Regions from separate parts of the Halomonas sp. Mc5H-6 genome, predicted to be linked through region 2. Evidence: predicted binding sites of a transcription regulator. Region 2 holds the regulator's gene; the other holds the start of a gene.

Region 1 (16,145 bases), on a different contig from region 2:
ATTCAGGTAGCTTTCTAACCGGCGTTGCCCCCAGGACAGTATTTCCACGATGACCCAGTAGATCACCGCGACCAGTAAAAATGCCTCTAAGTAGAGAAAGCTGCCCGACGCTTCTTTTTGCGTGGCACCCATCAATTCCGTCACCCCCAGCGTAAAGGCCAGCGAGGTCGCCTTGATCATGTCGATGAAGTAATTCATCAACGTCGGCGTTGCCACGAGGGTTGCCTGGGGCAGAATAATGCGGCGCATCAGCTGTGGCTGGGTCATGCCGATGGAAAGCGCGGCTTCGGTCTGGCTACGGTCAATGCCCACAATTGCCGCGCGAATGGACTCGGCCATATAGGCAGAAAAATGCAGTGTCAGCCCCAACACAGCGGCAGTCACGCCGGTAATAGCGATCAACGAACTAAACAGCTGCGGTAAGCCATAGTAGAAAAGAAACAGTTGAACCAGCAGCGGTGTACCGCGGAAAAATGAGATAAACAGCAACGAAAGCCCATTTAAAAACGGCACCTTCGACACGCGAACCACCGCCAGCAGGCACGCCAGTACCAGCGCAAACAGCATGGCAATCGTCGCCATTTGAAGCGTGAGTGGCAAATAGCGCAGCAGAACCGGCAGCAGCCCCCACATATATTCAAGGTTGAGCATAGCAGCATCGCTTATAAGCAAACGGCCGTGGCAATGCCACGGCCGCGTTACACGGAGTAGACCAGCCGTTACGGCTGAGTGATATCAGTATCAAACCACTTTTCCGATATCTTGCGCAGCTCACCGCTCTCGCGTAGCTCTGCCAGGGCATCGCCAACCCGGTCGCGTTGCGCACGGCCCGCTTCGTCATCACGAAACGGCAACGCATTCTGGATGGTCGAGAAAGGCTGGCCCGCCAGCTCTAAAGGCAGGCCTTTCTCCTTGATGACCTGGGTCGCACTCACGCGATCCATCACAAATGCCTCTACCCGCCCCAAGGCCACATCCTGTTCAATGTTGGACTCATAGGTGCGAATATCGATTTCATCGGCATTGGGCTGCTCACGCAGCAACTGCTCGTAGTTAGATCCCAGGTTCACCGCCACGCTTTTGCCGGATAAATCTTCGACACCTTCAATAGTGTCATTTCCAGCCTTTACCACCACCTGTGCACCGTCATAAACATAGGGTTCCGTGAATACATACTTGGCTTCACGCTCTGGGGTAATGGTGATCTGGTTGGCGATCGTATCGATACGCCCCGACTCCAGCATCCCCGCCAGGCCCGAGAAGCTCGCCGTCACGAACTCGATATCATCACCGGTAATCTCGCCAACGGCGTTCATGACATCCACCTCAAAGCCCTTGAGCTCATCCTGCTCTACAAAGGTAAAGGGAAAATAGCCGCCCGACATGCCGACGCGGAGCGTATCAGCTTGGGCCGTGGCGGCAAATACGCCACTGGCAATGCTCAATGAGAGTGCGGTAAGGGTAATCGTCAGTTTGCGTGTCAGTCGCATGGTGGTGATTCCTGTTGGATAGCTAAAAGCAATAGTGCCATTTTACCCCTCCATCAACTGCTAATAAAAGAATATAAAAGCTGCTTTTTATTCCCCATTGATCTTTTTGATAGCTGAAGGCGTTTTCGGCGGTTCATCTAAAACGCTTCCCACTCAGGTTCGTTTCTTTTCGTGTTGCGTTGGTGCGCCTGTTGAGTGGCAGGCTTGGGTAACGACGGCGACGCGCTGCCTGAGGCATCGCCACTAAGCTTGAAGGCATCCACCAGGCGGGTGAGCCGGTTGGCTTCCTGCTGAAGCGACGCCGCCGAGCTGCTGGTTTGCGACACCAACGTGACGTTCTGCTGCGTGGCGGAATCCATTTGCGTCAGCGCCGTACCCACCTGCTGAATACCGGATTCCTGTTCGCGCACGGCCAGCGAAATCTCGTTCATCAGCCCCGATACCTGGCGGATAGCCTCCACCGTATCCTGAATCCCCTCGCCGCTCCGTACCGCTTGCTCGGCGCCGCTGGCGATACGCTGGCTGATATCCGTGATCATCTCGCGAATCTTGTTGGAGGAATCCGCGCTGCGGCTGGCGAGATTGCGCACTTCGCTGGCCACCACCGCAAACCCACGGCCATGCTCACCCGCACGCGCCGCCTCGACCGAGGCATTGAGCGCCAGAATATTGGTCTGGAAAGCAATCGAATCGATGACTTCCACAATCTCGCCCACCTTGCGGGAACTGGCTTCAAGCTCGCGCATCAATTCAACCGAGTGCTGAACCTCTTTGACGCCTTTCTCGGCTTTTTCAGCCGCCTGGCTGGAAATGGTATCGGCATTACTGGCCGACTCGCTGTTCTGGCGCACGATAGAGGACATCTCTTCCATGCTAGACGCCGTTTCCTGGAGGGCGGATGCCTGCTGCTCGGTTCTGGACGCGAGGTCCTCGCTGCCGGAGGCAATCTCGTTCGATGCCACATTGACATTCCGGGCACCATCGCGCACCGCCTGGAAGCTGACATCCATGCGCGCAATAAAGCCATCGAATTCGCGGGCCAATTCGCCAATTTCGTCGCGCCGCTGGCTATCAATACGTGCCGTAAGGTCCCCCTCGCCTTCAGTAATATCGCGAATCCGCCCGCTGACCTGGCGAAGCGCCCGGGACATCAGGTTCGGCCCCATCAAGGCAATCACCAGTGTGGCCAATAACACCAATGCCGTGAAACCCATCACCCAGCGTTGCTGAACGGCGACTGCCGCCAGTGTTTCTTGTTCCAGCGCCAGGCCACGCGCATCAGCGCTTTCACCGGCAATGTTGTAAAGCTCACGCAAAGAGTTAAAAGCCGCTAACGAGTCTCCCTCCAACTGCGCCTCGGCGGCATCAAGCTCGCCGTCTGCATGCAGGTCGAAAACACGCTGGGACGCCGCCTCCCATGCCGTGAAACGATCCTCGAACGGCTCAAGCCCTTCGCTTACCTGCGGATATGCCTCTAGCAACGTGAGGAAGTCATGCATTCGGTCGTACGCCTGCTCGGCATTTTCGCGGTAATCGTCGTACTGAGCGCTTGCCCCCTCACTGCCCGGCGCTTCACGCAGTACTTCAAGTTCGGCCACCCGTGCCTGGTAGAGGTCGCGGTCCGCATTGAGCACCGCTGAAACGGCCGGGTTAAAGGAGCCACTGAACGCCGTCATGCGTTCACGCATCGACTGGACAAGCAGACTATCGACCACCACGACGCCCAGCAGCGACAGGGCCACCAGGATAAACGCCAGGGTGTATTTCACATTGATCTTATGGAGTTTTTCCAGCATTGCATCAGCCTTTGAGTTGTCATCTTTATTATGGTGATAGCCAACCCTGGCAGAATGTAGCTGTGTCCTGTCTTTCTACTATCGGCTTCGACGCGGTGGGCTTGAGTAGATGGCGTAGAGAAATATTGCATTCAATAAACGTTGTATCCACCTGGGGAAAAGCGCGGCGGCTTTATCAACCTAACATCGCCTGGGTATGCTCGCGTTGTTGCTTCACAGCACTGTCGACAATATCCAGCAGGGCTTGGAAGTCTTCGGGGGATGTTCGGTCCAGGCCGTGGGTTTCGGCACGTTCAATTGTCGCTTGGGTATCGCGAATTAACGATTCGAGTTCCTTCGCGACGCGTTCGTGCTCATCCGGGCTCATGGTTGACTCACTTTTCAGCCACCGTATTAGTGGCCTTGCTGAAGGCGTTGCACGCGGTCGTATAAAGCCTTGGCACTTTGTACCGCAACGGTCTCGTGTTTATCTAGCGCCAGCAAGATATCTTGACGATCGTCCCGGGTCACAGCTTGCAACTCATTTTGGTAGCGGCTTAACAGGTGCTGAAGATTCATTCGGATCATCGTCAACTCCAGCTCGAACTCTATTTTGAGGTTTTCGTTCCGTTTTTTCTCAACAGGTGACTGGCTTGCCGTGATCATAGCTTCCACAGTGTTGTTAATTTGCCCTTCCAAAGCGTTGAGCCTGGGAATTAAATCGTACATCACCTCATGGGCAGAAATGCTTTTATGACTCATTGGGTAAGTTTTACCTCTATACGCTTTATGGCTCATCTTATAGAAAAAACGGGGCCTTGCGGCCCCGTTATGTTCACAGCTATTAACCGCTTAGCTAACCGATTAACCCAGCAGAGAAAGAACGTTCTGCGGGATCTGATTGGCCTGTGCCAGTACCGAGGTACCCGCCTGCTGAAGGATCTGGCTGCGAGTCATGTTAGCCACTTCTACGGCATAGTCGGCATCTTCGATACGCGAACGGGCAGCAGAGAGGTTAGTCTCGGTAGTGCTCAGGTTTTCGATCGCTGATTCCATACGGTTCTGGATCGCACCAAGGTCGGAACGCAAACTGTCAACAGTTGAAAGCGCGTCGTCCACATCACCCAGAGACGAACGCTCAGCTTCTGTTGTCGCCTGAGTAGTAAAGTCACCCTCTGCATCTTTATAGATACGCTGTCCAGAATCGTTAGTCACGTTACCGTTTTCCTGGGCAAAGTAGCTGACGTCAGTTGTAGTCTGGTCAGTAAAGCTACCATCATCAGCACTAAGGCGAACGGTAGCATCCGCAGCACCGAGAGCACTCCCCTCGCCATTACCATCATCCGTAAAGGTACCGAACTCAATAGCAGTCACAGCATTACTTGCGACAGTGAAATCGATTGTTTGTGTATCGGTATTGCCAGCGCTATCTTCAATATTCAGCGTGAGGGTATAGTCGTTATCTGCAGCAGCCTTAAGAACGTCATTGACGCCAGACTCGGAAATAGTCAGACCGGTTGCTGCCACTTCACGGCCGTTACCAGAGTAGGTATCACCTGTTGTAGCTGTGCCAGAAGTATTAGCAGCATCAGTGAAAGTGATAGAACCACTGAAGGCAGAAACAGTGTCTGCTACATCTGCTGCCGTAGCTTGGGTAAGAGCCCCACCATTATCATCAGTAGTAAAATTACCGTCTGAATCAATGTAAAGAGCATTCGCACCATCTGTTACAGCACCTGCATCATCAACTGTAATACTTGTAGTTGTGCCATTAAGAGTGACATCAGCAGTGACAGTATTACCGGCAGTTGCAGTAAGACTAGTTGCTGTATCGGCAGAAGTAACTGCAGCACCTCCCTGATCTGTCAAATCAGTGATAGTCGCACCCGTGGTGTAAGTTGCACCACCGTCGATAGCGATACTGTCACCGCTACGTGCTGCCAGTGAGTCTGACAAGTTATCAATAGTTGCAGCAGGGGGGTTGCCAGAGCCATTCTCTGTCAAGTTTCCTGTGGAATCCAGGTACAAAGCATTGCCGCTTGCAGTAGCAGTTATATTACCATCACTTGCAATAGTAATGTCTGTACTTTCACCGCCAATGGATACCGTGGCAGTTTTAGTTTCACCAAGAGCTGGCTCCATAGCTGATTTTATAGTGTCAGCAGGAGTTTCAGCGTAGGTCTGACCAAACTGGTAAGATCCATCATCTTGTTTGGTATAAGTCGTACCTTCAATGGCGATAGAGTCACCAGAAGCCGCCTTACCAAGCACCTCAAGAGTTGATGCGGAATTATTATCGGTGGACAACACGTACTCATTGGTGGTGCCAACTTGAGTTGCTCCCGCCAAGGTTAAATCATCCTTGATAGCAGCCTCGTTATCAATCTCACCGGCACCGGTAACGTTAAAGCCTTCCATGCCCAGCGTTTTAACATTTATTTCTTTCAGGTCGATGGTAATCGCCTCGCCGTCGTTGGCGCCAACCTGAATTTTCATGCCTTCATCAGACTGCAGCACTTTGGTGCCGTTAAAGCTGGTTTCACCAGAAATACGATCAATCTCACCAAGACGCTGATTAATCTCATTCTGGATGGACTCTAAGTCATTAGAAGAGTTGGTGCCGTTTTCAGCCTGAACCGCCAACTCACGAATACGCTGTAGGTTGTCGTTAACTTGGTTGAGTGCACCTTCAGCAGTTTGCGCAACGGAAATACCGTCATTGGCGTTACGCTGCGCCTGGGCTAGACCTGTAATCTGGCTGCTCATACGGTTAGCGATGGCCTGACCAGCTGCATCATCCTTAGCGCTGTTGATACGCAGGCCAGAACTCAAACGCTCCATGGAGGTTTGCAGATCATTCTGAGATTTGTTCAGGTTCTGCTGGCCGATCATCGATGTGATGTTGGTATTGATCACTGACATGGTGTGATTCTCCTTGCTTGGACACTGGCCTAGAAGGCCCGCTTTTCGGCCACTGTGTGTGCCGTTATTTTAATTAACGGCGCGGCGGGGAGAACCTTTAGGGTTAATGCCAAAAAAATAACAAAATACGCCAGAAAAATGTTAACAAACGTAAACACGGTACTTACTGCCATTTTGAGACGCAAACAGGGCCTTTCGGCCCTGTTGATAAAACTCACGCGGTTGCTGGCTAGCTAGCGAACGGGTTACTTGCGGCCCAACTGATGATCCAGCGCATCAAACTGCTGGGTCAAGTATTCGCTGGTACTGTTCATCTGGGCGATCATGGCATCCAGTTGGCCGAACTGAGCGCGATAACGACTAATAGTCCGCTCGATAGTGCTTTCCATACGCTCATAGCGGTCTTTCAAGCTGTCGATGCGATTTTCCGCGCCGCTGATGGCATTGCCCAGGGTACCGTTTTTGCTCATTAGCTGCTCAAGCGTGGTGCTTAGGCTGCTGGCCAACCCTTGAGAGGCATCATTGCCTTCCACGCCTGTAAAGAAGTCACTGAGAGCATCCGGGCTGTTTTTGGCTAAATCGCTGACAGCGTCGTCATCCATTTCCAGCGTGCCGTCGCGCTGCAGGGTAATACCCAGTAGACTCAACGAGGCTAGCTCACCACCCGCCACGCCACTGGTCAGCACGCTGCGCAGGCGGTTTTCAATGGTGCGCACGGTGCTGTCGCCGACCAGCTCGCCTGCCGTATCCGTACCGGCATCATAGTTGGTTGCGGTGCCTATGGTGCTTTTGACGTCATTGAAGGCTTTAACGAATGCGCCGATGGCCTCGCGCACTTTGAGCGTGTTGCGCTCCACGCTGACGGTACTGCTGGCAGTTTCGCCCGCCCCCAGGTTTAGCTCGCCCAGGTTCAGCGTCACACCTTGAATGGCATCGTCAATACTGTTGCTGGCGCTGGTAATCGCAATGCCGTTAACCGTCAGAGCGGCATCCTGGCCGCTTTGTGCGGTGTCGCTCGTGAAGGGGGGCGTGGTAACGTCTGTGCCATCCGCATTCACAAAACTAAAGCCGGTTACCGAGGCATCCAAGCCCGTCTCGCTGGAGCTAAGGGCAAGGCGGTAGCCTTCCCCATCAAAAATCACGCTAGCGCTGACAACTGCATCTTTGCGAGCATTAATGGCATCACGAATATCTTCCAGGCTGCTGTCCGCGGCTATGTCGATATTAACGCTAGCTGTGTCTGGACCTGCAAAAACCAGCCGCAGTTGGGTGGCGCCACCCATATCGAGAGGAGTGTCGCTATCGGTTACCCGCTGAGAAGCTAACGTGCCACTGGTAGCCAGCGCAGTGACTTCGACGCGGTAGCTACCGGGCAAGGCATCCGCGCTGGTGGTCGCGGAGATTTCATCGCCACGCACATTGGCGGAAAGACTTTGGTAGAGCTTGGGATCATTCAGAGCATCAACCGCATCCTGGAATTTATCCATGGATGACTGGATTTTGCCGTAGGCGGAAATCTTGGCTTCCTGTTGTTCCTGCTGACGGGTGATTGGCGCGAGCTTGCCGCGTTCGGCATCGTTCAACTGATCCAACAAGCCGTTGAGGTCAAGGCCTGAGCCAATACCTAGAGAGGTAATCGTTGCCATACTGGGAGTCCTCAGTAAAAGGCTAAACCTATCCACTGCACTGCGGGCCACTCACGCCACGTCAACGCAAATTTAATAAAAATATTATCGGTCAAAGTGAGCGCAACTTTAGCGCTTTTTTATTGCTTTAGATATTGATGGCGACCTCAGGATGCAAAAAAGCCTGCGCAAGGCAGACTTTTAAACGTAACTCGCTGTATTGACTGCGTGTTAGCGACCTAACTGAGCATCCAGTGAATCAAACTGCTGAGTTAAGTAGTTACTGGTCTGGTTCATCTCGGCGATCATGCCGTCCAACTCGCCAAATTGAGTGCGGTAGCGGTCGATGGTCTGGCCGATGGACTGCTCCATGCTGGTGTAGCGGTCGCCGAGTGATTCGATCCGGCTTTCACTGCCGCTGATTGCGCCGCTTACGGTCCCATTTGAGCTCAGCATCTGCTCCACAGCGGTATTCACTTGACCTGCCAGGCCAGTGTTATCGCCACTGCCCGCGAAGAATTCAGATAGAGCCTGCTGGTCGTTGGCGACGACGTCATTTAGCTGGTCGTTATCCAGCGAGAGCGTGCCGTCAACCTCAAGCGAAATGCCTACTTGGCTGAGCATCGAGAAGCCATCGCCCTCTTGCGCGACACCGCCGCTAAGTACGCTGCGCATACGGGATTCAACGGTGCGAACCGTGCTGTCGCCATTGAGTGGCCCGGCCTCGCCGGTCTCCTGGTTGAAGTTGGTCAGCTCGCCTGTTGACTCTTTCAGCGCGTTATACGAATCGACAAACGATGTGATTGCTTCGCGCACGGCAAGAGTGTCCTGCTCTACCGCAACGGTGCTATCGCCCTCGCTTTGCAGGTTCAGCGTAACGCCTTGAATCGCACCCTCGACCTGATTGGTCGGGCTGGTGATATCGATGCCGTTGACGTTTAAAGCAGCGTCGGTGCCATCCTGCAATGTATTTGCTGTATCAGCAGCGAACGGGGCGGCATCGCTAAACGAGAAGTTACTGATAGATGCATCCGCACCGGTTTCTCGTGAGCTTAGTGCCAACCGATCTTGGGTGCCATCGTTGATGATAGTGGCATTGACCCCCGCGTTTTCATCCGCATTGATGGCATCGCGGATATCTTCCATCGAACTGTCGGCGGCGATGGCAACCGTCGTTTCACTGCCGTCGCCAAAGGCGAACGTAATGTCCTGGGCGGCCGTGGTGAGTGCCGCTTCCGCGTCGTCTACACCCTCGGAGGCCAACGTACCCCGCGTGGCCAAGGTATCCACGGTAATGTTGTAACTGCCGGGCATGGCAGTTTCATCGGCGGCAGCGCCCACTGATTCTCCACTCACATTGGTCGACAGGCTCTCGAAGAGGGAACCGTCAGCAAGTGCACTCGCCGAGTCCTGGAACTCGGAAAGCGCACTCTCCAACTGCCCATAGGCCGATATTTTGGTATTTTCGGTTTCTACTTGTTGCTCAATCGGGACAAGCTTTTCACGTTCAGCGTCTTCAAGCTGATCAAGCAAGCCGTTCAGGTCCAACCCTGACCCTATACCGAGAGAAGAAATAGCACCCATACGCTAACCGCCTTTTTTGAAACGAGTGGAGCAACCGCCTTCATTAGCGCCCATCCACAAACCTTGCTGGGCTGACGTGTTGCCAACGTCAAATATGTTTATTTCATTGCTGATTACTTATTGACTCGGCTTATAAAGTACAACCTTGAACATTCTAGCTAATTTTTAAGTACCAAAATGTAACCAAGCGTATGCGAGTGCACGCTAGCGACCTACCCCCAAGTATGTAAGTCCCGCTTCCTGGGCGGCGCTTGGAGTAAACAGGTTGCGTCCATCCACCACCAGCTTGTCGTTTAACTGGCCGGCCAGCCATTCCAGATCGACGCTGCGAAACGCCTTCCATTCGGTGCAGATCACCAGGGCATCCGCGCCTTTCACTGCCTGGATGCGGTCGCCGGCGAGCAGCAAGTCGTCGCGCTCGCCATAAATCCGGCGACATTCAGCCATGGCTTCAGGGTCGAAGGCCTGCACCTTGGCGCCTGCCTGCCAGAGCGCTTCCATCAGCGTGCGACTGGGCGCTTCACGCATATCGTCGGTATTGGGTTTGAAAGCAAGCCCCCACACGGCGATGGTTTTACCCGCCACATTACCCAGTGATGTTTGCAGTTTGGTGAACAGCGTCTGTTTTTGCTGCAGGTTGACCGTTTCCACCGCACTGAGCAGCGCAGGCGTATAGCCCAACTGGCGGGCGATGCGTTCGAGGGCCTGCACATCCTTGGGAAAGCATGAGCCACCATAACCGCAGCCAGGGTAAATAAAGTGATAGCCAATTCGCGGGTCGCTGCCGATGCCCCGGCGCACGTCTTCAATATCCACGTCGAGACGTTCGGCAAGGTTGGCCATCTCATTCATGAAGCTGATCTTGGTGGCCAGCATGGCGTTGGCGGCGTATTTGGTGAGCTCTGCCGCGCGCACGCTCATGAACATCAATTTTTCGTGGTTACGGTTATAGGGGGCGTAGCATTCGTGCATGCGCTCTTTTACCCGCTCACTTTCAGTCCCGACGATAATTCGTGCGCCGCGGGTAAAGTCCTCAATTGCGGCGCCTTCTTTCATGAATTCAGGGTTGGAACACACATCAAACGGGACATCGACGCCACGGGCAGCGAGGGTTTCGCTGATCGCTGCATGCACCTTCTCAGCAGTACCTACCGGCACGGTGGATTTGTCGATCACCAGCTTGTAATTGTTCATGTGCTGACCGATGGTACGCGCGACATCCAGTACGTAGCGGAGATCAGCGCTACCGTCTTCATCCGGCGGGGTGCCCACGGCGATAAACACCAGCTCACCATCGCGCACGGCTTGCTCGGCGTCGGTGGTAAAGCTGAGCCGCCCGGCGTCGACATTGTGCGCCACGATATTGCTGAGGCCCGGCTCGAAGATGGGCACTTCACCGGCATTCAACTGGGCGATCCGCTCGGCGTTAACGTCCATGCAGGTGACCTGATGGCCGACATCGGCCAGGCAGGCGCCTGCGACTAATCCTACGTAACCGGTTCCAAAAACACTGATATGCATGCCGCGTTAACTCACTCATCAATACGGGTGGCGAAATTTATAACGAGCTTATCACGTCGCTCAGGCTTTGATGACGGGGCGTGGCAGGAAAAACATGGGATAGACGTTGGTCTAATATCGACTTTCGTTTATAATGCACTGCAGCAGCTCGACATTGAGAACAGAGCGTTGAACATGCGTTTTCAGACGCTCAGTGCTGCCCGGCTAACGCATCAGGAGAAGGAAATGCCCAGCGACATGTCCACTGCCAATCACGTTCAGCGCAGTTTACGCCAGTGTTTGGCCGTCGTGGCCGAGATGCTTTACGACAACGGTCATGTGCTTGAAACCATCACCCTGACCAAGCGCGGCCTGAGCAGCAAGGAACTGCAGTTGCTTAGCCAGAACGCGCCGGACTGGACCACCTGTCAGCAGGTGTTGGAAACCAGCCAAGCAGCGACCCGCAACGATCAGGGGCGGTTTGTATTGACTCCCATGGGGCGCGAATTGATGTTTGATATGTTCGGGGAAGGCGCAGCGGACTGCGCCTGAACGAGCCCTGAAACTAAAAGCAATTGATTAGCGGATACCGAGAAAAGACAGGATAAACAGCACGACCACTACCAGTCCGATGATGTAGATAATATTTCTCATAAATGCACTCCTTGCGAATTGCGTGGTTAAAAAGCAATCTATTGCTGGCCTGTTCAGACTAGCAGGCCTTCCCGGGTTTTGCGTATTCAAGAGGTTGGCTACCCCCTCATTTATCTGGACGGGCTGGAACCCTTGCATAGCGTCGGGTTCAAACAGGGACCTGTTTGCCGAGGTTTCACCATGCGCTTGTTGATGTCCGCCGTTTTTTTCGCTGCCACGTTTATCCCCTCCGCCCTTAATGCCCAACCGACGTCTCCCTCACCGCCCAAGGCTGATGCGCTCAGCAACCTGAGCGACGACGCCCGCGGTTATTCACGCTTGCACAGCATCGTGGTGGCCCACCAGGGTCGGATCATTCACGAGCACCATCAGGGTGGCCCTGGGGTTGACGCGCCCGCGAACATCAAGTCGCTCTCGAAAACTGTACTGGCGGCGCTGGTGGGAGCTGCTATCGAAGAGGGGATTATCGAATCCACCGATCAGACGCTGGTGTCGCTGCTCGGCAACCATGTGCCTGAAGGGGCGGACCCCGAGGTTGCCGATATCACTGTGAGTCATTTGCTGTCTTTACAGGCAGGGCTTGAGCGCACATCCGGCCAGAATTACGGCGCCTGGGTGGCCAGCCCCAACTGGGTAGCCGATGCGCTGACACGGCCATTTGTCGACCGCCCCGGCGGGCGCATGCTGTATTCCACGGGTTCCAGTCATCTGTTGTCTGCCGCACTGACCTACACCAGCGGTGAGTCCACCTATACATTGGCCCAGCGGCTGTTGGCGGAGCCACTGAATATTGCCATTCCCCCCTGGCTGCAGGACCCTCAGGGGATCTACTTCGGCGGTAACGATATGCAGCTCTCGCCGCGTGCGCTGGTGGCAATCGGCGAGCTGTATCGCAACGACGGTGTCGTCGTTGATGGCAACGGCAACGAACAGCGTGTACTGCCGGAAGGCTGGGTCGAGCGCTCTTGGACGCCGCGGGGCACCTCGCGCTGGACGGGCGACGGTTACGGCTATGGCTGGTTTATCACCCAGTTGGGCGGCGAAGACGTCTATTACGGCCGCGGCTTCGGCGGTCAGGCGCTGTTTGTGGTCCCCGAGCGGGCGTTAACCATCGTCATGACAGCTGACCCAACGCCGCCCTCGCCCGGCGGGCAGTTTCAGGAACGCCTGAATGCCATGGTGGCAGATCTATTAACGCACGGGTAAGTCGACTATTCCTTTTTGTGTCCCAGGCTCATCAGGTAGAGCGCAGCGGCCAGGGCGAGTACTGAAAGCGCCAGGTAGATCGCCTCCAGCGGGGTGGCGAAGCGGATATCCACCACAGCGCGGAAAAACTCAATAATCACCGCGAGAATCACCACGCGGGCGATTTTATCCTTTAGCTGATCGAGCGATGCGACGTTGAACGGATGATGAGGATAGCGCGCTTCCGCCTGGTCAATACGCGATACAAACAGCCGATAGATGCCTAACCCGAATATCATCAACACGATGGCGATCAAATAGATATCCACGGCGATAATGATATCGGGCACCAGGCTTTCATGGATATCGACGCTGCTGTCCACGAAATAGTAGTGCAGCGTGCGCATCACGACCTTGAAGATATCGACCGTGCCCACCGCGAACAGCATGACCGCGCCGATCAGACTCGGCACCACGGCCAGCATGACCAGAAACCGGGAGTTCCATAGTGCGGTTTCGACTCGCCGCTCCCAGCGACCTTGCTGTTCGGGCGGTTTGGGTGGCGTCGGCGGGGTATCGATCATGGTCGGTTCCTTGTTGTTAGCGCAAAAATTAAAGCAGGCCAACGAGAATGAGTGTGCAGGTGATGCCAAACAGCGCAAACCCCAGCACCAATGCAGCGCCATCCCGCGCGACTAACCCGAGGCCCAGCAGCGACAGCGCCAGCCCGGCGCCGTTGGCAGAAAAGGGAATAAACTCCATGGGGGGCATAGCCAGAGCAATCAACAGGCACACAAAGGCCGTCACGCGGATGCCAATATAGCCGGTTAACCACGGCAGGCGAATCCGCAGCAACCCATCAATCCAGCGGGCGGGCTTTTTTAGATAATAAATGCCTTTATCGAACTTATGGCGTGAAATCGAGCGCTTGAGCATCCAGTTGGGTAGCCAGAAGGTCTCTCGCCCGGCCAGCAACTGCACCGATACCAGCAGCACCAGCAGCGCCATCAACGTGGGCATGCCGGGAATATCGCCAATGATCGGTGCCAGCGTGATCAGCCCCGTCACCAATAACAGGGGACCAAAGGAGCGACGCCCCACGGCATGCACCACATCGTCAACGCTGACTCGCTGAGCGTCCTGCTCCATGCGCTCCAACGACGCAATTAGATCCATTAAAGTCGAGCCTTCGCGACGATCACCCATTCTGGTTTGTACGCTCTTCGGTTAATAGTTTGGTGCGAATAAAATCGCTGTGGCTGACGTGAAGCAGATCCGCCAGGCGCCGAATACGGTGTTCTTCAAGAGCATCGACGCTACCGTCGGCCCAGGCCAGTTGCCACATCAACGCCACCAGTTCGCAGCGCTGGTCGTAGCCGTAGTGATCCTTGATCAGGCTGACAAACTGGTAGTGGTCGACCGCGTCTTCCACTTCGTCCCGCGCCATAGCCATCAGCTCGTCAACATCGGCTTCACTGAGCTGGTAGCGCTGAAGCAGCATTTCCCGCAGCGCTGTTAGCTCGGCGTCGCTTGTATCGTAGTCGGCCCGGGCGATTTCAAACAGCAACGCGGCCGAAGCTAGTTCGAGCGTGATGGTCTGGTTATCGCGCTGCTCGGGTTGCGCAAGCGTGCGCTGAAAAAACTCTTGGATAGTGTCCAGCATGGGGTTCTCCTCCGCTCGCAAGACGCTGCGAGCGCCTTACGACTGCTTGGTCAGTTGCTCTTTTAACTGTTTGGGCACCTGCTTGATGATCAGCCGGTCCTGGGTGGCATCGTATTCAATGCTTGAGCCGAGCAGGTGCGAGTCAAAACTGATCGAGACGCCGCCCGCACGCCCGGTAAAGCGCCGGAATTGATTGATTGTGCGCTTATCCGGGGGAATTTCCGGCGACAGGCCGTAATCGGCATTGCGAATATGCTCGTAGAAGGCCTTGGGCTGTTTTTCATCGACCAGCGCTGAGAGTTCGTCGAGCGTCATGGGTTCCCCACGGCTCATCTGGTCGTTGGCGTAATCCACCAGGCTGTCGGTTTTTTCCCGGCTGGCCTCATCGTCGAAATCCTCCTTCTCGACGTAGTCGCTGAAGGCTTTGAGCAGTGTACGGGTCTCTGCAGGCGCGTCGAGGCCTTCTTCCATGCCCAGCAACACCATCATCCCCTCGCCCAGCTTCTTGCCGCCGCGGTCCTTCAGGAAGGAGACGTACTGGGCATCCGGCGAATCGCTCTGCCATTGGCTCAGGTTGATCCTGGCGGCCAGCGTCAGCTGACGGGTGTTCAACTGGGCGGCGGGCACCGCCTGGTGCGCATCATCAATGCCAATGCCCTCGCGCTGGTGGGCAAGCCCCATGAAAAGCGTTTCGGTGTCGCCCTGGCGCTGGTGGCTGATCACCAAGTAACCACTTACTGACAGCTGCTCTTGAAGCGTACTGACGAGCCGCTCAGCAAGCGCAGTGGCAAGCTCGGTAAAGGGCTGCTCACCGGCAAGGTAGTCTTTCAGCCACACCGATAACGGCCCGGCGTGCTCGCCCTCTTCGGCAAACCGCCCCCAGCCTTTGGGCTTGGTGTTGTAGGTGTCGTTGAGCGCGCTGACCAGGCTTTCCATGACCGGCTCGGCGCTGTCGGCCTCAACCGGGGCGGCGGTCAGCGTCAGGCGCTCGCCGTCAAGCGTCGGGTCCAGGCGGTGAACGATACTGTGCAGAAGTGGCATAAGACGTGTAATGCTCCCTTACTAGGGTTTAAGACGGTAGCCGGTGCGGAAAATCCAGCCGATGGTGGCTAAACAGACCGCCAGGAACAGGCAGATCATGATCACGCTGGCCGCCAGGCTGACGTCGCTGATGCCGTAAAAGCTCCATCGAAAGCCACTGACCAGATACACCACCGGGTTGAGCAGCGTGACGCCCTGCCAGAACGGCGGCAACATGTCGATGGAATAGAAACTGCCACCCAGGAAGGTCAGCGGGGTAATCACCAGCAGCGGCACCAGCTGCAGCCGGTCAAAGCCTTCGGCCCAGATGCCGATGATAAAGCCCAGCAGGCTGAAGGTAACCGCGGTCAGCACCAGAAAGGTCAGCATCCAGAAGGGATGCGCGACTTCCAGGGGTACAAAAAACCCGGAGGTGGCAAGAATGATCAGCCCCAGCAGAATCGATTTGGACGCCGCCGCCCCCACGTAGCCCATGACAATCTCCAGGTACGAGATGGGTGCCGAGAGCAGCTCGTAAATGCTGCCGGAAAACTTGGGAAAGAAGATCCCGAACGAGGCATTCGAAACGCTTTGCGTCAGCAGCATCAGCATGATCAGGCCCGGCACGATAAAGGCGCCGTAGCTGATGCCATCAATCTCGCTGATGCGCGAGCCAATCGCCGCACCAAAGACGACAAAATAGAGCGATGTCGAAATCACCGGCGAG
Region 2 (16,145 bases):
TGCCACAACGCACCAGGCCCTTGTCCCAGGCCACTTTGCGCAAGTCGGCCACTGCCTGGGTGACGTAACCGCCGCGGGCCGCCAGTGACAGGCTACGCATGGTCGCCGTAATCCACTGGTGTTCGCTGGAAAGCTGTCCGGAAGGGAAGAAAAACTCCACCGGGCGCTCGATGACCACGCGCTTGCCGCCGACCACGCCTTCCACCGGCATGAAGGACACCAGTAGATAAACCTTTTTGCGGCCTTCGGCGCCGACATAGGAAATCTTTTCCGAGACGGCTTCCAGTGTGCCTTCCGGACGCGACGGAATGCGCACCGTCAGCGGGTCTTCCTCGGGCAGGGTCGGGCTTGGCGCTTCAGGCGCCTGCTGCTTGATACGGTAACCGACGATTTTCGAGGTGATTTCAACAGTCATAACGTTCTCCACTTGGCAAAGGGTTGCAGGGTTGTGCGTGATGGGGCGTGGCCCGGCATCACCATTTGCCGTAGGTGCCTTCTTTCAGACCATCAAACAGGTTGGCGGCGTTGTGCTCTTCACCGTCGTAGATCACTTTTTCATCGCCGGTCAGTTCGAGGGTTTCACCGTTCTCCAGCTCAAACACATAGGTGGTGTTTTTCAGGTCGTCTTCGCGCACCAGAACGCCCTGGAAGGCTTCCGGATTGAAGCGGAAGGTCGTGCAGCCCTTGAGACGGCTTTCGTAGGCTTGCAAATAAAGGTCCTGGAACTTCTCGAACGCAAACTCGGTAGGCACATTGACCGTCTTGGAAATCGCCGAGTCGATCCATTGCTGGGCCGCCGCCTGAACCGCCACGTGCTGCTCGGGCGTCACCGCATCGGCGGTGATGAAGTAGTCAGGCAGGTCGCTGTCCACCGCATCAGCGGCAATAAAGTGGCGATAGGCTGCCAGTTCGAAGGACACGACCTCGACCTGCTCCTTGGTCTTCTTGCCCGACTGGATGATATTGCGGAAATAACGGTGCGAGAACGACGGCTCGATGCCGTTGGACGCGTTGTTGCCCATGGACAGCGAAATCGTGCCGGTCGGCGCGATGGAACTGTGGTGGGTAAAGCGTGCGCCGTGTTCGGCAAGTTGCGCCACGAGCTCGGGTTCAAGCTCGGCCACCTTGTTCATGTACTGGCTGTAACGGGCATGAAGAATACGCCCGGGCACCTTGTCGCCCACCTCATAGCCGTCCTTGGCCAGCTGGGGACGCTCGCGCATCATCTTCGGCGTGATCACGTGCTCTTCGGCGAGCACCGGGGCCATGCCTTTTTCCTGGGACAGCTCCAACGCCTGCTTCCAGCCTTCAATGGCCAGGTGACGGCTGACTTCTTCGGTAAAGGCCAGCGACGCCTGGGAGCCGTAAGGAATCTTGAGCATGGTCAGCGTCGAGCCCAGGCCCAGAAACCCCATGCCATGGCGGCGCTTGGCTTCGATTTCGCGCTGCTGCTGGGGCAGCGGCAAGCCGGCAATCTCGACCACGTTATCCAGCATGCGGGTGAAGATCGCCACTACTTTACGGTAGCGGTCCCAGTCAAAGCGCGGCTGGTCGCTGAACGGCTCAATGACGAACTGGGTCAGGTTGACCGAGCCCAGCAGGCAAGCGCCTTCCGGCGGCAGCGGCTGCTCACCGCAGGGATTGGTGGCGCGGATATCTTCGCAGAACCAGTTGTTGTTCATGCGGTTCACCTGATCAATCAAAATGAACCCGGGCTCGGCGTAATCGTAGGTCGAGGCCATGATGGTGTCCCACAGCTCCCGCGCCTTGATCACCTCGACAATCCGGCAGGCCACGCGGCCTTCATCGTCGACCGTATAGCCTTCCTCGACCACCGGCCAGTCGCGATAGATGATGTCCTCGTCGCTGACGTCGTCTTTCTCGCCGGGGTGGAGCGGGAAAGCCAGCGGCCAGTCGGCGTTATGCTTGACGGCCTCCATGAACTCGTCGGTAATCAGCAGGCTAAGGTTGAACTGACGCAGGCGCCCGGCTTCGCGCTTGGCCTGGATAAACTCACGCACGTCCGGATGGCCGACATCGAAGGTGCCCATCTGCGCGCCGCGACGGCCACCGGCAGAGGCCACGGTGAAACACATCTTGTCGTAGATATCCATGAACGCCAGCGGGCCATTGGTGCCTGCGCCCGCGCCGAACACAAAGGCCCCTTTATGGCGCAACGTGGAAAAGTCGTAGCCGATACCGGCGCCGGACTTGAGGGTCATTCCGGCGTCTACCACGGAGTCCAGGATATCGCGCATCGAATCGCGAATGGTGCGCGACACCGTGCAGTTAATCAGGCTCACCGCGGGCTTATAGGCGTCAGCCCCTGCGTTGGAGAGAATCCGCCCGGCAGGCACCGCGCCATTTTCCAACGCCCAGCGGAACTTCGGCAGCCACTCTTGCGCCTTGTCACCTTCTACATCCGCCAAGGCTTTCGCCACCCGCTCGAAGGTCGCGCCCAGGTCCTGATCCACCGGCTGGCTATGGCGATCCTTAAGACGATATTTGGCATCCCAAATTTCCCGCGACGGTTCCTGAAGCGGGACATCGTTAGAGGTGTTCATAGCCTGGGTAGCAGTACTCATGTCGCGAAACTCCTTAGCGGCGTTGAAAATAGCGCTTGGTCAAAGCGATTATACGAGGCAACCGGGTGAAGTATAGTCTTGACTTTGCACTATATCGGCTGCTTTTTCATATTTTTTCTACCATATATAGAAAAATCAGCGCCTTAGTCTTTTGTCACCGTGCATCAGACGATAGGCTAAGGGTTTTCCAGATGATGGGCCTGTTCATGCCGTTGATATCGCGTTTTCATTCCGCACTTGCTTACCCTGCGCTTGGCGCTGCGTTGGTGTTATCGCTGCCATCGGCGCATGCCGTGTCGTTTAACGTCGAAGACGACCAAACCCACGACCATTGGCAGTCGATGGCATTGACCCTCGGTAACGAGCGTCATTTTCGTGCCGTGGAAGCGCACAGCTACTCGGATGCCACCTTGAGCGTCAATGCCACCCAGGGCGTGTGCGACTTACCCTGGCTGGAGATGCGTGTCGAACTGGAAGCCGCTCAGGGCGAAAGCCGAGCGGTTAATCAGGTGCCTGCGCGGCTACGCGTCGATGAACGCGAGCGCATTCACAGCGTCGCCGAATTTATCACCGAGCGGGGCAATAACGGCTTTTATGCCCACTTTTATCTCAACGATATCGATCAATTGATCGCCGACATGAGCGTCGGCGAGCAGGTCTTTCTGGGCTTTGACCAGGGGGATGAAGACCCCTGGTACATGATATTCAGCCTGGAGGGCGCGGGAGAGGCGCTGGCAAGGATGCAGCGCCTATGCCGGGATGCGTTTTAGCGGGGGTTAATCCTGGGTTGGCGGCTGCCTGAGCACCAGCTCGACGCGACGGTTGGCCGCCCGCCCCTGCGCCGTGGCATTACTGGCTATGGGCTGGGTATCGGCATAGCCAACGGCGCGCATGCGATCAACCTCGAGCCCCTGGCTATCCAGATGGCGGACCACGGCGATCGCCCGTGCCGACGATAGCTCCCAGTTGGAAGGAAAGCGAGAGGTCGAGATGGGCACATTATCGGTATGGCCTTCGACGGACACCTGCCCATCAAAGGCGCTGAGCACTTCGACAAGACTGTCGACGAGGTCACGGCCCTGCCCGGTGAGTTGCGCCCGGCCGCTGTCGAACAACAGGTTGTCGTTGATGCGCAGCGTCACCCCTTCCTGCCCCTGGGAGACGTCCACTCCCGGAATGCTGATACCGTCAAAGCGCGGCTGCAGGCCGCTGTGACGGGGCTCGATACCGGTCGCCAGTGATGCCAGAGGCAGGTCGGCGATCGCGCCGGGGGACGCTTCATCGACGCTGGCTTGCGAGCCAGCGTCGTTACCGCCGGGTGGCGCCAGCGAGAGCAGCAAGACAAACAAGGTCAGCAACAGCGTCAATACATCCAGATAGCTGGTCATCCAGCCATCGTCGCCACTGTCCTTGGGCAGTGGCGCTTCCAATGTATGGCGGGTATCCCGGTCTAGCATCCCGACTACCCCTTGGCGGGGGCGCTATTCGAGGCGCGCGGCTTTTTGACCTCCGGCTCGCGGATTTCGTCGTGGTAGTTGGCGACGAAGGAGTTGAGCGTTTCTTCTATAAAGGAAGGTAGCCGCCGCTTGGTAATCAGGGAGATCCCCTCCAGCACCATGTTCATGGTGATCAAGCGCTCCTCGGTGCGCCGCTCGAGCTTCACCGCAATAGGCTTGAACACCAGATTGGCCAGCAGGATACCGTAGAAGGTGGTCAGCAAGGCCACCGCCATGCGCGGGCCGATCACATCGAGATTGCCAGAGTCCATGACTTCCAGCATGTTGACCAGCCCCACCAGGGTGCCAATCATGCCGAAAGCGGGCGCATAAGTGGCCATGGTGCGGAATATCTGGGCTTCCGCATGCTCACGCGCCTTCAGCCGCGCAATACGCCAGCGCAACATATCGAAGATTTCGTCTTCTTTGGTGTTGGCGATCACCAGTTGAATGCCGGTCCGCAAAAACGGATTACGGGTGTTTTCGAGCTCTCGTTCAACAGCGCGGACATCGCCCTTGAACCACAGCCGGGACATGGCCACCAACTCGTTGATATCATCACGCACGTAGGTGTTTTCGCGCCGGAAGACCAGCCCGACCAGACGCACCACCCGCAGCACTTCCTTGAGGGGATAGCTGATAAAGGTAGCGGCAAGTGTGCCCGTGACCACGATGGCGAGCCCGGGCAGGTTGAGGAAGCTATCCGGCGATTCGGCGGTGAAAAACAGGACGCTTACCAGCAACAGGATGCTGGCGAAAATACCGATCAGCGTCGATGGGTTCATGTCGTGCTCCTTAAAGCAATATAACGGGGCTTATCAGCACCGAGCGCTAAAACGTCAGCCAATCGCCGTTGCCCTGGCAGTGACGTCAAAAGACCCTAAACCGAGTCGTTTAACTTGGCGCGCAGACGGCTGACTGCCTGACTATGCAACTGGGAAACGCGTGACTCCGTGACGCCGAGAACAGCGCCCACTTCTTTCAGGTTGAGCTCTTCCTGGTAATACAGCGCCATGAGCAACTTTTCACGCTCGGGCAGGGCCTCAATGGCCGCCACCAGGGTTTCCCGCTGCTGGGCATCGAGCAAGTGGTCAAACGGCGAACTCACGGTTTCGCGATTATGCGGTTCGCTGCCATCCGCCACCAGCTCTTCAAAGGGCAGCAACTGCCCGCTATTGGTATCGTGCAATAGCTGCTGATAGTCGCCCAGCGGCATCTCCATGGCGTCAGCGATTTCCGTTTCTTCGGGGGGACGCCCAAGCGACTGCTCCAAACGCCTGACGGTTTCATCAACGGCCCGCGCCGAACGACGGACGCTGCGAGGCAGCCAATCACGGGTACGCAATTCGTCCACCATCGCCCCGCGTATGCGCTGACTGGCAAACGTCGCAAAGGTGGCCCCCTGAGTGGCATCGAAACGTCCCAGAGCTTCCAGTAGCCCCATCATGCCTGCCTGGATTAAGTCATCCAGCTCTATGCTGGCCGGCAACCTGACCTGAAGCGTCAAGGCCTGACGTCTCACCAGTGGCATATACTCCGTCATCAGCTCACTTTGTTTGATCCTGCCTTGTGCTGTGTACATCCTATTGCCTCGCGGCTAAACCACCTGTGCTCACTGGTAATTCACTATCATCTGCAACCCTTTAACGCTAACGGGACGCTGCCCTGGGTTTAGCGCAAATTGAAAATGCAGGGGCGTTGTCGCACTTATGCCTGATAAAGCACGGGTCTCCCCACGCATGCCCGATAATGACACACAGCGCTCGGGGTGGCATAACCATGCCTGTAGCGCTGCCCCGGGCGCGTGTTGGTACTGCCACTGGACTCGCTCGATGACCGCCGCTGGCGTGGTAGCGCCCGCTGGAGGACGAACCGGTTCACTGCGACTGGCGCGGTCGCTCATGGTCACCATGAGCCCCGGCACATGTGTCACCCAGCTGCTGGACGCTCCCTGAGCAAACGAACCGAGTCCCAAGGCTAGTACCAAAATGCTAATCGCATGACGCCAATAGCCTAGCATGCATCGTTCCTTCTCATGAGCGGATTAACCCCGATTATTAGACGCTTTACCGGCGTTAGCTGCCATTAGCGGGCCAGCAATAGCAATTCAGTGTCAAGATAGTGGCCGGCCGCTTGCTGCAGGTTGGCCAATAGGCCTTGCCTGGGCAGGTGAGGCTCGTGCAGTGCCAACAAGCGTTGCGGGCCGTTATGCTGCCGCAGCTGTTTCAATAGCTGGTACATACGCCCAAATGCATCGGCATCGCTGCTGACCCACAACGCCCAGCGACGATGTTGCTGACTGAGCGTCGCCAGTTCTGGCTCATCCGGCATCACGATCCGAATATCCCAGTCGGCCGGATCCCCGGCCCAGGCTCGCCCTAGCGCGGCCCACTGGCCCAGGCGCGCGCTGACCTTGCGCACCTCTACCGGCCCATCACCTGATAGCCCGGTGACCATTAACGGCGTTTTAGGCTTAGGCGGTGTGACAGGCGGCTCCATGGCCGCCGCGCTGGGCACCACGGGTGAGCGGTAGGCCATCGGCCCGGATGATTCCGTTGCCTCGGGAGGCGCTTCATCGCCCCGCTGCTGACGCTGCAGATCCGCCCACTTGCGCAGCCCAGAAGCTTGGTCTTGTGCGCTCATGCTAGGCCCTCACGATTAACACCGCCCAGTTGGCGGATCGCATCACGGGCCATAAAGGCGTATACCAGCGCATCCAGCAATGCCGTATCCCGCCGACGGCGACGGCTGCTTAGCAGGTTCAGCACATCACCGTGCAATGCACCGGCGGCCTCGTCCTCGGCGCAATCAAGGTGCCCGGCAATGGCGGCAATGCCACTGGCCATCAACAGGCGCACTTCAGGGCTTACGTCGCCACTATCGGCGTCTTTGAGCTGCTGCCAGGCACGCCGTGTCAGCGCCGCAAGGCTTTCACTCTGCAGTTGGGTCACCAGCAGGCTCAGCACCTCATTGCCCAATCGCGCGGGGGTGAGCCAGTAACGGCGGGTGACCACTTTGGCGCTTTCGGGGTCACGGACTTCGCCATACCACGCCAGCAGCGCCCGCCCCTCTTTGTCGGTAACTTCGGCATAGGCCGTCCACAGCGCCATCGGCTGGCCACGGAAGCGCACATTGACGCGGTGATTGAGCGTACTCTCGGCAAACAGCTGGCGCAGCGCATAGCGTTCACCGTGCAAGTTTACCCTGAGTGCCGGGGGTGCCAAGCTGACCCAGGTCAGGTATTGGCGCTCTAACCAGGTCAACGCCTCGCTATCGGGTAATGACGGCAGCAGGTGCACGGCGACGCCATCGCGCTCGCTAAAGGTGGTCATGCGCGGTTGCCAGCCAGCGGGCTGGCGGTGCTGAAGCCAGGGTAGCGCCATCCAGGCGCCCTCGGCATCCAGTCCTATATCCGGCATCGCCCAATCGCAGCCGCGTTCATTGCGGCGGGGCGACCAGGCCATGCCCAGCATGTGTTGGGGCGGTGGGTACCCTTCCAGAAGCTCGTCCAGACGCTGATCCTGCAACACGCTGGGCAGGTTAGCGATATCCCAGACGCCTTCGAGACGCTCAAAGCCCACCATGCGCTCGCGCAGACGCGCAAACAGCGACGACAGACGGCGCCCCTGGCCCAGCACATCCCGTGACCAGCGGGGCATGCTGAGCGGTGCGGCGGATGGAGATCCACTGCCTGACCCGGCCGCGTCGGTATTCAGCGCCTGATCGACCAGGGTAGCCGGGTCCGCCACCGCCATATCTTCGGGGACCTGCTGACCATAGGAACCAAACAGCACGCGCATGCCATGGCGCATGACAATATCCAGGATAGGGGCCAAACGTCCCGCTTCGTCCTGCTTGGTGATGATGCAGTCATCCAGTTCAGCACCTGCCGCACGGGCAGCCTGGCGATAGCGCATCACCACTTCTTCCAACGTTTCCGGTTGGCTGGCGGCATTCAGCAGCAGTACCAACCTGACGTTGGAGCGACCACCCTGCAAGTGAGCGATCTGCTCGATGACCCGCTGGTCGCGCTGGCTCATGCCCACGGTATCGATGATGACCCACTGTTTGCCCTGCAGACGATTCAGCAGGTCGTCGATGGGTTGCTCCGCATCCAGCGCGTACATCGGGATATCCAGCAGGCGCGCGTAGATGCGCAGTTGCTCATGAGCGCCGATACGGAAGCTGTCGGTGGTCACCAGGGCGACGGGACGGGTCCCATGGCGCATGACAAAGCGAGCCGCGAGCTTGGCGGTAGTGGTCGTCTTGCCAACCCCGGTGGGCCCAACCAGGGCGACAATGCCCGTTTGATCGAAAAATTCGGGCTCATCCTGGAGCACGGCCAGTCGTGCCATCAGGCGCTCACGCAACCAAGGCAGTGCCTGCTCGCTGTCCGCACTTTGCGCCGACAGGAAGCCCGGCAGGTCCATCAGGATGTCGTCGGCAAGCTCGCGGCTGAAACCAACACCGCAAAGCAGCTGTCGCCAACGCTCTGTCCCGCTGGCGGTCGAGGCAGTGGGTGTTGTGCTACGGTCGGTGTGTTGGGAAGCAAGCAGCGAGCGCATATCCTGCATTTCGCGCAGTAAGCGCTCACTCATCGACTCCAGCGGATCCTTCGGCGCAGCCGGTGGCTCGTTGGCGGGAGGGGGCGAAGGCTCGAAATGATCAACGGCTTCGTCGGCCATGGCGAGAATTTCAACGCCGCCCTCAGTGCGCCGGTTCGCGACAATCAACGCGTCGTCACCCAGCGCTTCACGCACCTGGCGCATCACATCGCGACTGTTGGCGCCCACGAAACGTCTAACACTCATGTATTACCCCTGGCCGTGAGTCAAATAGTGACGCTGGCATCAGCGGCCCCCTACCACAGTGGTTACCCGCAGCGTGCGGTCATCGGGTATCTCAGCCTGGGACAGGACGGCCATATGGCGCAAGCGACGGCGCAAGAACCGCGACAACACCGCACGCAGGGAATGCTGAACCACCAGTACCGGCGGCTCGCCACTGCTTTCGTGGCGCTCCAGTGCCTGCTGGGCCTGGGTCATTAGCGTTTCGGCAAGCCCCGGCTCCATCGCCCCGTTGCCGTTCATCGCCTGCACCAGCACCTGCTCTAGCTGAGCATCCAGCCCCATCACGTTCAAGGTATCCTGACCGGCAAACCACTGCTGGGTAATCGCCCGGCCCAGGGCCACACGAACCAGAGCCGTCAGCTCGTTGGCGTCCTGCTGCTGGCTGGCGTACTCAGCCAGGGTATCAAGGATGGTGCGCATGTCGCGAATCGACACGTCTTCATCCAGCAGGTTCTGCAGGATACGCTGCAGCACCGTGAGCGAAATGGCCTTGGGTACGACTTCTTCCACCAGCGACTTCTGCTCGCTGCCCAGCTTGTCCAGCAGTTTCTGAACTTCCTGGCGGCCGAGCATTTCCGGCGAGTGGCGGTGCAATAGGTGATTGAGATGCGTCGCGATCACTGTGCTGGCGTCGACGACCGTGTAGCCGTAGACCTGGGCATGCTCTCGCTGGCTGGACTCAATCCACACCGCGGGCAAGCCAAAGGCAGGATCTTCGGTTGGCGTGCCTTGCAGTTCCCCGGACACCTGACCCGGGTTAATCGCCAGCCACTTGCCCGGATAGGCCTCGGCACGGCCAATTTCGGCGCCTTTCATTGACAGCACATAAGCGTTTGGCGACAGCTCCAGGTTGTCGCGTATATGCACTACCGGCGGCAGAAAGCCGACCTCCTGGGCAAACTTTTTACGAACGCTTTTAATCCGCGCCAACAACTCGCCTTTTTGTCGTGAATCGACTAGTGGAATCAGACGATGACCGACTTCCAGGCCGAGCGTATCGACCAGTTGGACATCTTCCCAGCTGGCCTCAGGCGCCTCCTGGGTCGGCGGTGGTGCGGCGGAGATTTCCTCCTTGACCAGCGCCTGCTCCTGGCGGCGCATGATGAACCAGGCCAGCCCGGCAAGCAGCAGGGTAAACAGCAGGAAAACCATGTTGGGCATGCCCGGCACAATACCTAGCAGGCCCATGACCATCGCTGCCAGGATCATCACCTGGGGGTTGATGAACAACTGGCTGATCATCTGCTGACCAACATCCTGGTCGGTATTGACCCGCGATACCGTCACACCGGCGGCCGTCGAAATAACCAGGGCGGGAATTTGCGCCACCAGGCCATCCCCGATGGCCAGCAACATATAGCTGCGACCGGCATCGCCGAAGCTCATATCGTGCTGCAGCATGCCAATCATCAGGCCGCCAATGATGTTAACGACCATGATCACCAGGCCCGCGACGGCATCGCCACGTACGAACTTGCTGGCACCATCCATCGACCCGTAAAAGTCGGCTTCCTGGGCGATTTCCGCACGCCGGTTCTTGGCGTCTTCCTCGCCAATCAGCCCTGCATTGAGGTCAGCATCGATTGCCATCTGCTTGCCAGGCATGGCGTCCAGCGTGAAGCGAGCACCCACTTCGGCGATACGCCCTGCACCTTTGGTGATAACCATGAAGTTGATGATCACCAGAATCAAAAAGACCACCAAACCCACGGCAAAATTACCACCGACCAGAAACGCCCCAAAAGCCTCGATCACCTTGCCGGCAGCGGCACCGCCCTGGTGCCCTTCCATCAGCACCACGCGGGTTGACGCCACGTTCAACGACAAACGCAGCAGCGTCGTAAACAGCAGCACGGCGGGGAAGGCGGCAAAGTCGAGGGGTTTTTGGGCGAACATGCTGACCATCAGCACCATGACGGCCATGGCGATATTGAAGGTAAACAGCAAATCCAGCGCAAACGGCGGCATGGGCACGATCATCATGCCCAGAATCATCAGGATCAGCAGTGGCCCGGCGAGCAACTGGACTTTTACGTCGCTCACCCAGTCACGCCGACTCATTAGTTGGGTAAAGCCTTTCATGTTTGGGCCTCATCGCCACCGGCGCCACGCCCGGGGGTTTCCATTTCCGGGGGCACCGGCAGATTATCGGGGGTAGGCGGCACTTCGCCTCCTTGTTGCGCTACATTTTTCAAGCGATATGCCCAGGCCATGACCTCGGCCACGGCCGTATATAGATTCGCCGGTATTTCGGCGTCCAGATCGACGTGATGATACAGCGCCCGCGCCAGCGGTGCTGCTTCTAACCGTGGCACTTCCGCTTCATTGGCAATTTCACGGATGCGTTCGGCCACCGCATCAGTGCCTTTAGCCACCAGGCGTGGCGCCCCCATCTGCCCCTCTTGATACGACAGCGCCACTGCGTAGTGGGTCGGGTTGGTAATGATGACGTCCGCCTCCGGCACCTTGCTCATCATACGGCCGCGCGCCATGGCCTGCTGCTGCTGGCGAATCCGGGCCTTCACCTGAGGGTCGCCTTCTGATTCCTTGTGCTCGCGCTTGACTTCTTCCTGGCTCATGCGCAATTTCTTGGCATTACTCCACAGCTGGAAGGGCACATCAATCAAAATCACCACGATCAACGCCAGGATCATCAATCCCGCTGCCTGGGCCGCCATGGTCAAGGCGCTGGCCAACGCTTGCTGAATAGGCTGGTTCATCAGTGACATGAACTTGCCCATATTAAGGTATAAAAATGCCGCACCTACGCTACCGACCAGCAGTGTCTTGGCAATCGCCTTGGCCAGCTCGATCAATGCTTGGGTAGCGAAGATGCGCTTCATCCCGGATAGCGGATTCAGCTTGGACAGTTTCGGCTGCATCGACTTTCCTGAAATCAAAAAACCGCCCAGCAGCGCAGGTGACACCAGCGCGATCAATGTCAGCAGTAAAAACAGCGGCATCATTGCAAACAGAGTGCGCCTGCCGAGATCGATGGCATGGGTCACCATCGGCATACCTTCCATGGCGTGGCGGCGCTCGAATAGAAAAGCCTGCTCCATCACCATGCCAAGCTGATTGTAGAGCATTTGTCCCATGGTCCAGAGGCCAATCACCCCGCCCAAGAGCACCAGAAAGGTGGTCAGCTCCCGCGAGCGGGGCACCTGCCCTTCTTCACGCGCCTTTTCCAGCCGTCGGGGCGTGGCCTCTTCGGTCTTTTCCTGGTCGCTGTCGTCTTCTGCCATGCGGTCATCCGGCCAGGTAATGTATCGCGGCTAAACACGAAAAGCCGCCCCTAAGGACGGCTGAGCGAAACGTCGTGTAACCCGAGCAAGGGTTCAAACCGTGCGCTAGAAGCCCAATTCGTCCAATAGATCGTCGACCTGATCTTGCCCGGTCACGATATCAGGTGCATTGTCCTTCACTTGAGGCCCATTCAAAAGCTCTTCGTTACGCCGTGCATTCTCGTTTTTCCACTGATCTTCGGCCTTGCGTTGCATCGTTTCTCGTGCCTGGGCCTCCGGAACGTTGTCAATGAGCACCTGAACCAGCTGATGTTCAATCTCGCGAATGACGTCCATCATCTTCTTGATGACCTGACCGGTAAGGTCCTGGAAATCCTGTGCCATCATGATTTCCATCAACTCTTTATTGGTCGCCGCCGCCATATCCGGCACGCTCCCCAGATAGCCACGCGTATCTTTGACCAGCGCTTTGGCTTCGTCCAACTCCTTTGGCGCTTCAAACCACTCTGCCCAACGCTTATCCAACGCCTCAGCCTGATCGCTAAGCTGATCCTGAAGCGGTTGGGCCCGGTCAATCGCATTCAGCGAGCGATCTGCCGCCTGCTCGGTCATGGTGGCGACGTAATGCAAACGGTCGCGTGCATCGGGTATCGCTTCAGCCGCTCGCTCGATTTCCTTATCCAGCCCCAGCTCACGCATGTTTTCCCTCAACATGCGGGTCAGTTTGCCAACGCGATGAATAAGATCTTCGGCGGCCTCTTCGGACAGTTGGGTAGAACCGGACTGCTCATTCTGGCTCATGGTGCTCTCTCCTCGTAATCCCGGCCCGCAGGCCTTGCCGCGTTACTTACCCAATTTGTCAAAGATCTTATTGAGCTTTTCTTCCAGCGTCGCGGCTGTAAACGGCTTCACAACATAGCCGTTGGCGCCCGCCTGAGCCGCCGCAATGATGTTTTCTTTCTTGGCTTCCGCCGTCACCATTAACACCGGCAACTCTTTGAGGGCGTCATCCTGACGGATTTCCTTGAGCATCTCCAGGCCATCCAGATTGGGCATGTTCCAATCAGAGACCACAAACTCAAAATTGCCTGCACGTAGCTTGTTCAAGGCATCCTGCCCATCCTCTGCCTCTTCTACGTTGGTAAAACCGAGTTCTTTCAACAAGCTGCGTACAATACGGCGCATCGTGGGGAAGTCATCCACCACCAAAAAGCTCATGTTCTTATCTGCCATGGGTCATCCTCTATCAGTTGGGGCTGGTTAAAATTCTTCCCAGTCGTCGTGTCCGCTGGTTGATGGCACTGAACGGCTAGGCGGAGTCGATGGTGTTTTGGCGGCTGGCGCGGCCACCGCTTTAGGCACTGAGCCTGCACTTGCCTGACGTGACGGCTGCTGATGAGCCACCTGCATGCCCACCAGTTTAAATACCGCCACCGCTTCTTCAAGGCGGTTGGCCTGCTCTTCCAATGACGACGCGGCGGCGGTGGCCTGTTGCACCAAGGAGGCATTCTGCTGGGTCACCTGGTCCATCTGGCCGACCGCTTGACTGACTTGTTCGATGCCGTCGCTCTGCTCCTGGGACGCAGCTGAGATTTCATCCATGATGTCGGTGACACGGCGTACAGACGTCACTACATCGGACATGGTTGTGCCTGCCTGTTCAACGAGGGTAGAGCCTTGCTGGATCTGAGTCACCGAGTCATCAATCAGCGCTTTGATCTCCTTGGCGGCATCAGCACTTCGGCTGGCGAGGTTGCGCACTTCCCCGGCTACGACAGCAAAGCCTCGGCCTTGCTCACCGGCACGGGCTGCTTCAACCGACGCATTGAGGGCCAGGATATTGGTTTGAAAGGCGATCGAGTCGATCACGCTGGTAATATCCGAGACTTTTTGCGAACTGCTGGAAATACCGTGCATGGTGGTCACCACCTGCTGCACCACGTCGCCGCCACGCTCAGCCGTGGACGATGCATCCGCTGCCAGCGTGCTTGCCTGGCGTGCATTGTCGGCATTCTGCTTCACCGTCGCCGTCATCTCTTCCATGCTGGAGGCAGTCTCTTCGATAGAGGCCGCCTGCTGCTCGGTACGCGATGAAAGGTCGGCATTGCCGCTGGCAATTTCGCGGGTACCGTGGTGAATTTCACGGCTGCCATCACGCACCCGCGCGACGATATCGTTGAGGCTGCCCTGCATCCGCTGCATCGCGGTATAAAGCTGGCCAATTTCGTTTTTGCCGCCGCTGGGGATCGCTGTGGTGAGATCTGCATCGGCAATGGTATCGAGCATCTGCACAGCTTCTTTGAGAGGCCGAATCACCACGCTGCGCAAGCCTGCATAAATCAAGAACAACAGAAGAAGCGTTACAGCAAAGATGATCCACTCAATAAAACTGTAGAACTGGTTAATGTCGTCCAGCTCCCGCTGGAGGGCATCGCCTCGCTCGCCAGCATAGCGCACGAATTCAGTCAACAATTCTTCCTGACGCTCTGCTGTTGGGGCCAACTCATCACGAATCGCATTGAAGCCGGTTGTATCCATCTGGTCCAGCGCTTCTATCTGCTGGTACGTCAGATCAAACACCGCTTCAAAAACCGTTTCGATCTCGCTACCCAGCGCATCTCCGACGTCTGTACGCGGTACGGAAGCAAAGTTGTTAAAACGTGCTTCAGCCCGACTCAGTTGGTCCTCGGCGGCTTCCAGGCGAGCCGTCGCTTCGCGGTTGCGTCCCAGCAGAAATTGGTTGGAGGCCACCTCCAGTTCAACCAAGGCGCCGCTCCACAGCGCATCGGCGCGGTTTAGTTCATTCAGTTGCTCCACATTTATCCGCTCAAGCGTGGTTAATGTATCGTCCATAGCCTGTTCGGCAAGTCGACTCATTAACACATTGCTGACAATGGCCAGCAAGAATAACAACAGCGCCACGATCACCGCGACGTTAACACTTAAATTGCGTAATGCTCGGTTCATTGGGTTCCCTTACAGCCAAGGATGACTCATTCTTGTCGTTATACCCGCTGTGCCCGCCCCGACGCGGCAATCAGCGACATTAATTTCTCTGGAATCTCATCCAGCGCCGTGACATCAGCGGCCGCGCCCATGGCAACTGCTTCTCGGGGCATACCATAGACAACACAGCTTTCCTCGTTCTGAGCAATGGTGGCTGATCCAGCCTGACGCATTTCCAGCAGCCCGGCGGCTCCATCTTTGCCCATGCCGGTAAGAATCACGCCAATGGCGTTTTTGCCGGCCTGGTCGGCGGCAGAGTGAAATAGCACATCCACCGAGGGGCGGTGGCGATTGACCGGTGGTCCGTCGTCAAGCCGGGCGACGTAGTTGGCACCGCTGCGCGCCAGTTTGAGGTGCTGGTCTCCGGGGGCAATATAGGCGTGGCCGGGCAGCACACGCTCGCCGTCGGTGGCTTCCTTGACGGTAATGCGACATAGCCGGTCCAGCCGCTCCGCAAACGAACGCGTAAACCCACCCGGCATGTGCTGGGTAATTAAAATCGCCGGCGCGTTGGCGGGTAGCGGTTCGAGCACTGCCCTGATTGCTTCGGTACCGCCAGTGGAAGCGCCGATAATAATCAGCTTCTCACTCGATACCATGGGCGCTTTGAGTTGGGCAGGCGGCGGGGTATTTTTATGCCGCGCCTGGCGAGGGCGAGAACGCGCCGCCGCACGCAGTTTTTCGGCAATCTCGTTGGCGTAATCCATCATCCCGCTGCGAATACCCAAACTGGGCTTGGCAACAAAGTCCAGCGCCCCAAGCTCCAACGCCCGTAGGGTGATTTCCGAACCGCTTTGGGTCAGTGACGATACCATCAATACCGGCATCGGACGCAGACGCATCAGGCGCTCGAGAAAGTCCAGCCCGTCCATGCGCGGCATTTCAACATCAAGCGTCAGGACATCCGGATTATGCTGCTTGATAAGGTCGCGGGCGGCAATCGGATCAGGCGCTACCGCCACG

Evidence for each region. Region 2 encodes FliA, which starts transcription of late flagellar genes. Its sites were predicted from a motif close to CTAAAGTTNNNNNNNNNNCNGCCGATA; they were not measured.
Region 1: fliD (flagellar filament capping protein FliD) is a predicted target of FliA. The motif match lies at 7,919-7,945, and genes of this name have one in related genera.

What each region holds. Positions count from the first base shown of each region.
Region 1 covers NZ_JAMXSI010000015.1:49,198-65,342, forward strand. The annotation lists gene NH395_RS16475 (amino acid ABC transporter permease) at 1-651, opposite strand, end outside; gene NH395_RS16480 (amino acid ABC transporter substrate-binding protein) at 720-1,490, opposite strand; gene NH395_RS16485 (methyl-accepting chemotaxis protein) at 1,628-3,286, opposite strand; gene NH395_RS16490 (hypothetical protein) at 3,462-3,653, opposite strand; gene NH395_RS16495 (hypothetical protein) at 3,680-4,027, opposite strand; gene NH395_RS18400 (flagellin) at 4,130-6,187, opposite strand; gene fliD (flagellar filament capping protein FliD) at 6,433-7,833, opposite strand; gene fliD (flagellar filament capping protein FliD) at 8,044-9,396, opposite strand; gene NH395_RS16520 (UDP-glucose/GDP-mannose dehydrogenase family protein) at 9,601-10,917, opposite strand; gene NH395_RS16525 (hypothetical protein) at 11,092-11,448, shown strand; gene NH395_RS16530 (serine hydrolase) at 11,731-12,756, shown strand; gene NH395_RS16535 (YqhA family protein) at 12,762-13,319, opposite strand; gene NH395_RS16540 (exopolysaccharide biosynthesis protein) at 13,348-13,941, opposite strand; gene NH395_RS16545 (TerB family tellurite resistance protein) at 13,934-14,398, opposite strand; gene NH395_RS16550 (nucleoid-associated protein) at 14,435-15,439, opposite strand; gene NH395_RS16555 (ABC transporter permease) at 15,461-16,145, opposite strand, start outside.
Region 2 covers NZ_JAMXSI010000014.1:33,695-49,839, forward strand. The annotation lists gene NH395_RS15945 (ribonucleoside-diphosphate reductase) at 1-415, opposite strand, end outside; gene NH395_RS15950 (adenosylcobalamin-dependent ribonucleoside-diphosphate reductase) at 474-2,585, opposite strand; gene NH395_RS15955 (hypothetical protein) at 2,780-3,355, shown strand; gene NH395_RS15960 (OmpA family protein) at 3,362-4,042, opposite strand; gene NH395_RS15965 (MotA/TolQ/ExbB proton channel family protein) at 4,048-4,866, opposite strand; gene NH395_RS15970 (RNA polymerase sigma factor FliA) at 4,962-5,663, opposite strand; gene NH395_RS15975 (flagellar protein FlhE) at 5,694-6,101, opposite strand; gene NH395_RS15980 (hypothetical protein) at 6,167-6,724, opposite strand; gene flhF (flagellar biosynthesis protein FlhF) at 6,721-8,892, opposite strand; gene flhA (flagellar biosynthesis protein FlhA) at 8,932-11,013, opposite strand; gene flhB (flagellar biosynthesis protein FlhB) at 11,010-12,176, opposite strand; gene cheZ (protein phosphatase CheZ) at 12,282-12,977, opposite strand; gene cheY (chemotaxis response regulator CheY) at 13,020-13,409, opposite strand; gene NH395_RS16010 (methyl-accepting chemotaxis protein) at 13,437-15,143, opposite strand; gene NH395_RS16015 (chemotaxis response regulator protein-glutamate methylesterase) at 15,182-16,145, opposite strand, start outside.